DNA from 2 places in the Shewanella pealeana ATCC 700345 genome. Region 2 is predicted to be linked to the other one. Evidence: riboswitches for the same ligand, from Rfam matches in the RefSeq annotation. Region 2 holds a riboswitch; the other holds the start of a gene.
What was found. Region 2 has a riboswitch for cobalamin ahead of SPEA_RS16945 (TonB-dependent receptor domain-containing protein). Riboswitches for the same ligand answer to the same signal wherever they lie in the genome.

Region 1 (3,158 bases), 200 kb from region 2:
ACCAAAGCATACTTTGGCTAAATAGGGTTAACGCCACTACAGCGCCGAAAGAGGCGCCGGATGAGATCCCAAACAGATAAGGGTCTGCTAGCGGATTTCGAGTCACTGTTTGCAACACACTACCAGCAATCGAGAGCCCTGCTCCGGCGATAAAGGCCAGTAACACTCGCGGTAAACGCAGCTCCCAAATAATCCGCTCTCTAACCCCCAGTGACTCACCAAGATTCAGCAGCTTATAAGCCAGCACATTAAAAACATCAACGGCACTAACTGTTGCAGCGCCAAAACTTGTCGCCGCAAAAGGGGTAAGCAAAGTTATAAAGAGCAACAAGGAAAATACTAGGTACTCGATAGGACGCCGCTGACTCAATACTGCGCCGACTTGGCGAGCTGAAGGCTTACTCATCTAGCCCTCCTGCAATAGGATTTTCTATCGAATGTTGAGTGGAATCCGCAAGGCTCGCATCATAGCCATAAAAGTAACTGATCAGTGGGTTGCCATGTTGTGGGTGGGGCTTAATCTCACAGCACACATCAAACACCTCGGCGATACGCTTCTCTGTCAACACAGCTTTAGGGGAGCCTTTCGCCACGCTACGGCCATTGTTTAACAGCAATAACTCATCGCATAGGGCGCTGGCGAGATTAAGGTCGTGAATGGAAGTGATAACCGTGATTTTGAGGCTTCTCAGTAACTCTAAGGTTTGGATCTGATAGCGAATATCCAAATGGTTAGTCGGCTCATCGAGAATCAGCAGCTTAGGTCGCTGCACTATGGCGCGGGCGATAAGTGCACGCTGTTTCTCGCCGCCTGATAGGCTCTCGTAAGCTTGGTTCGCCTTATCTTGTAGGCCTACCTTAGCGAGGGCCTGAGCTATCACTTCTCGGTCGCCGCGGCTGGAGAAATCAAACGCGCCTTTATGAGGGGTTAACCCAAGAGCGATAAGCTGGGCAGTGGTCATTTCGAAATGATGCGGAGTATCTTGCAGAACGACCGCTATCTGCCTAGCAAAAGCCTTGGCCGACAAGGTATTAATCTCGTCACCAAATAGATGAATGCAGCCAGTTGTGGGTTGAATAAAACGGTATAGGCAACGCAATAGGCTAGACTTACCCGCGCCGTTAGGGCCAATAATGCCCAGCATCTTGCCTTCGGTTAGGCTAAATTCGATGGCCGATAAAATAGCTGTACCGTTGAGCTGCCAGCTTAGATCCTTCACCGATAGCACTATATTGCTATGACTGTTGCCGCTGACATGAGTATTGTCGTTAGCGTTAGCATCGCTGTTAGTTTCGGCCTTAGCTGCTAGTGTCCGTTCAGTCATTGAGGCTGACCGTCTCTAAACCTATCTTTAGGTTTCATTTTACTGTCTCCCCCGAGTCGCCCGCTCGAGTCAATGTGCATATGGCTACACTTGTAAATATCGATACATGTTGGCATGTTCGAACAACATTCAGTTAGGCAGGTATCTGACTTGAAAAATAGCCTAATGCTATCTTTCCTACAGTTGCGGGTACAGTCCGGACTCAGCTAACCATTGAAGTCAGCTTCCGGTTCCCTTTATGCCGTTAAGCACCTAACTTTTTATTATAAGCTGTTATCACAAGCATTAGCGCTATCAGCGCCAACAAGATAACGCCGCAGTTTAACACGCCTTTGAGCACTTGCGTGCTGAGCTTTTTTACTTATCTAGCAAGGATCCTAAGCGTAGCCTTGCTTCATTGATGCAATTACATTAGCTAGACCGCTCTGCATTTCTGACGGGCTAAAATAAGGGGCTAGGTTCTAGGACGCTACGCTGCGAGGACGGGCTGCGCCCTACTAGGAAAATCACAAGCTTGACGGGCTAAAGCCCGACCTACAACAGCCAATACTTTTCTTGCTCTCCTAAGCCCTGCTTTTCCTAGAAGCTAGGAGCTTTCTTTGCCTTTCCTAGGCCCTTGCTCGTACCGTAAGCGCAGCGTTCTGTGAGTGACGCAGTCACGTTCCCTAGGCCGCAGGCCGTTCGGCTTTGCTTTAATCGTCTTAGCTTTACCGTCTTTGCTTTGCCTAGAACCTGCTCTTTTCCTAGGACCTAGCACCTTCTTTAAAACCTGAGACCTTATTTACCCCAATGCAGAGTTAAAAACTGCTGTCCGTTTTCATCGTGCAGCACATCAATCTCCGCCTTGGCTGCATAGGGTAATTGAAGTGAGGTATAAAAGCCTGCCGCTTGCTTTACCCCTAGCGCTTTTGCCATCAAGTGACGCATCACGCCGCCGTGAGTCACCAGTAATATCTGTTTACCCTGATGTTGCTCAAACATAGCTTGCCAAGCGCGCTCAATACGCGCTTCAAAGTCCTGCATTGATTCGCCATTAGGCGGCGCTGCCAACCAAGGATTAGCCCAGTAAGCATCTAATGCTGCGGCATGAGATTGATAAAGCACATCAAATGTTTGCCCATCCCAATCGCCAAAGTTTAGCTCTTTAAAGGCGGCCTCTACCGCATAAGGGCTCCCCTGAGTCAATGCAAATTCTTCAGCGAGGTTAGCGCAGCGAATAAGTGGTGAGCTCAGCACCACATCAGGTGTAGAACCGGGGCTCTTTAGGCCGCAAAGCACGCTTTGCATCTGCCGCTTACCCTGCTCAGTTAAAGCGACATCGATCTGGCCGCGCAAAATATTGCCACCTTCGCATTCACCATGTCTAAGCAATATCACCCTTGTGGTTTGCATGATTACCATTTACCTCTATTATTTATCAGCCACTTACATAAAATTCATTGGCTTTTAATGCTGAAAAAGTATCATGCTTTAGCACTTGCACTTTTTATCACGCCTCACGTATTATGGACGTCTATACGTATAAATGTCCAAACAAAAAGTCTCACTATTAACGGAGACGCTTAAATGAAAATTACGGACATGATGTATCAAAAATAATATACAAGAATAATATACAAGAATAATCTTTTGCGAACTGGTAGGAATTATCTATGGCAACCTGTACCCCAACACATGCCTTGAGCGCGGTAGCACATACTCCAGACACTGCCGACAAGGTTTTAGCTGTCCTTACCCAAAAGCTTCAGGATGGGATCCTTATCCTAGACGGCGCTATGGGCACCATGATCCAAGACCGTAAGTTTGAAGAGCTGGATTTTCGGGGCCAGCAGT
Region 2 (3,158 bases):
TGTATAGGTATGAGTTCATACTTTCCTCGCGTAGCGACGGGTATGCTGAGCGCAATTTTTTTAGCTATTCCGTCTTTTTGGGTAAGCGCGGGTTCAGCTGAGACGCAAGTCGCTAAAGCCCCTAAAAAGTTAGCGATATTTAGCCAAACCCTTAACTTTAACTTGCCACTAGATTGGAAGTTAGCCTATACACAGCAGCAAGGTACTATGTACTCTGCTGAGTTTGTTCCCGCATCTGAAGCGTTACATACTTGGTCATCTATGCTGTGTGTACAGGGCTTTAAAGATGTGGCGCAGGACGTGAGCCCACAGGCATTTTTAGAGACGATGGCGGCGGTATATTTTGAACGTTGCCAAGGCGAGACTGTGCTTGAAAGTTTACCGAGTGAGCCGCTCAATAACCATGAAACAGCAAGTGCAATAATAGGCTGTACTGTAATACCTAACTCTCACCTTAAGTCGGCAGCAGCGATTGGAACGAATAAAGTTGTGACTCAAGGAGAAATAGGGCATTACATTGTCGTAAGGGGAAAGCAGGATCTGTATTTAATTCATAAATCGATTCGAGGTGAGGCTTTTACTAAGCAAAATCCGCCAATCCAAGCCCACAATCACCAAGAGTTCCTGTCGAGCATTACACCTTTAAGTCTGTATTAAGGCATTAATCGACTTATACAACCAAGCCTTATCAAGCTGATATTTAAAGTAAATATACTAATGTTATTCGGTGGGTGAATATTCTTCGTCTAAAATAGCGCTTTAAAATCTAGTTAAGTTAGACATTTAACCGTATAGACGTCTATAATGCGCGCACTCTCAAAAGTGACGTTTTTTTACTCTTGAGCGATAAGCATCATGCTATTAAAAAGCATGCTATTAGAAAAAATACTATTTTAGTCAACTTTATTGGTGCCTTAAGTTACAGCTGTAACATATACCTATTTGGTATTAGGGATAATCGGGAAGTCAGTTAAATTCTGGCACTGCCCCCGCAACGGTGAATGGTGAGAGACGAGCGCGCCTTAATGGATAGGCGTTTAAAGCTTGTATTCGCGTGTTAGTTTCTAACACTGAACCTAAGTCCGGAGACCGGCCAACAAAGTGATTTCGATGATTTCGGCGGGCAGATCTCGAAATGCGGCAATTAACGAGCAAAACAAACAATAGCACTTGCCATTTATTGCTCGTATCACCGTGACGTTTTTGCCCCGTTTTCCTTTAGGAGTCAAAGGTAAATGGGAACACAACCCTCTAAAATTGCACTGCTAATTAGCAGTCTTATCAGCTTTACTGCATTCACAGCGACCGCCGAAGATCTCGGAGCAAGCTCAGCGACAATCGATGAAACGATTACTGTAACAGGATCACGTTTTGACAGAACGGTAGATCAGCAACTGACAGTTATCAATACGATTGAGCGTGAAGAAATCGCGCGTCTTAACCCTAAATCGGTTGCCGATGTACTAGAAACGCTTCCTGGCGTCAGTGTATCTCGCAATGGTGGTGCGGGTCAGGCTACTTCTATTAGTGTTCGCGGTAGTAATTCAAATCATGTTCTAGTGCTAGTTGACGGCGTAAAGGTTGGCTCTGCAACCTTAGGTACTGTCAGTTTTAATACCCTATCTCCTGAGAACATCGAGCGTATAGAAGTGCTTAAAGGTCCGCGGGCGTCTGTATGGGGCAGCGATGCTATAGGCGGCGTTATTCAAATATTTACCCGTGAGCTTAAAGGTGGCGAGTGGTTTGCTGGTGCCGAATATGGCAGCAATGACTATGTTCGAGGCTCATTTGGCGCAGGCATGAATCATGGCGACGGAAACACCACACTTGCCGTTAACCATGAACAGTCTGACGGCTATGATGTATATAATGGCGCCGAAGTCGAGAACGATGACGACGGTTACAAGCGTAATGCGCTTTCATTGAAAGGGTCGCAGCAAATTAATCAAAACTGGCAAGCACTTTGGAATGGCCAGTACGATAAGGGCAATACCCAATACGATGACATCTACGCCTCAGGTTCGGCCGATGAGTCAGATTATGAAAACTATCTTTGGAGTCTTGCTACCCAGTACAGTCGTGAGCAGTTCACTAGCAAGTTAGCCGTGAGTCAATCACAAGATTCAAATGAAAATTTCCGCGGTGATGATGCGAGTGTTGCCATTGCAGAGTTTGAAACTAAGCGCGATCAAGTTAACTGGAGCAATCAGTATTTAGCGGCAGATGATCTGACTATTACCGGCGGTATTGACTGGTCAAGAGAGCAGGTCAGAGGCGACTACGCCCAAGACGAGCGAGACCTTTTCGGCGCATACGCATTAATCCAGAAGCAATGGAGCAAGTTGCTAGCCGAAGTGGCTGTACGCTACGATGATGTGGAAAATATCGATAGCGAAACTTCCTATAATGCCAGTTTAGCCTATCAGTTTAATGAACAATGGCGAATAGCAGCGACCACGGGCACGGCTTTTAAGGCGCCAACCTTTAACGATCTATACTGGCCTGACTCTGGTAACTCTGACTTGATCTCAGAAACGGCAGAGAGTTATGAGCTGACGCTGCATTTTAATAATCAAGATCTTCGCGCCTATATCAGTGTGTTCCAGAATAAGATTGATAACCTTATTGCCTGGGCACCAACTGGTGAGCAAGATGATTTTGGTTGGGATATCTGGAAGCCTGCGAACATCAATGAAGCTAAGATCACAGGTGTAGAGCTTTCGGCAAATTATCAACTGTTAGGGCTAGAACATCAGCTGGGTTACACCTACCTAAATGCAGAAAACAAGCAAACTGATGAACAACTTATCGGTCGCAGTGAGAATGAGTTCAACTATTTACTGAGCTACACTTGGCAGCAGTTTGATCTACTTGCTAACTATCATTATCAAGGTAAGCGTTATGCTGGCTATGAGCAGTACTTAGATGCCTATCATAAGCTCGATTTGAGTTTGGGTTTCCAGATTGATGATGCATGGAGCCTACGCTTAAAGGCGAACAACCTGTTTGATGAAGAGATTATCTCAGATCAGAACTACTTTAGCCCTGGAAGAGAGTTATTCTTCAGCGTTAGCTACCAAGCGTTTTAATTACCTATAGCTAATACTATTGTTATAGGAAGAAAGCCAGACATTGTGTCTGGCTTTTTTATGTTATAA

Region 1: another riboswitch for cobalamin. It lies ahead of SPEA_RS17825 (ABC transporter ATP-binding protein); the one in region 2 lies ahead of SPEA_RS16945 (TonB-dependent receptor domain-containing protein).

Annotation. Positions count from the first base shown of each region.
Region 1 covers NC_009901.1:4,129,817-4,132,974, forward strand. Annotated here, with positions in the region: gene SPEA_RS17820 (FecCD family ABC transporter permease) at 1-406, opposite strand, end outside; gene SPEA_RS17825 (ABC transporter ATP-binding protein) at 399-1,325, opposite strand; cobalamin riboswitch at 1,445-1,596, opposite strand; gene SPEA_RS17830 (histidine phosphatase family protein) at 2,103-2,726, opposite strand; gene metH (methionine synthase) at 2,978-3,158, shown strand, end outside.
Region 2 covers NC_009901.1:3,930,260-3,933,417, reverse strand. Annotated here, with positions in the region: gene SPEA_RS16950 (hypothetical protein) at 10-657, shown strand; cobalamin riboswitch at 891-1,112, shown strand; gene SPEA_RS16945 (TonB-dependent receptor domain-containing protein) at 1,236-3,089, shown strand.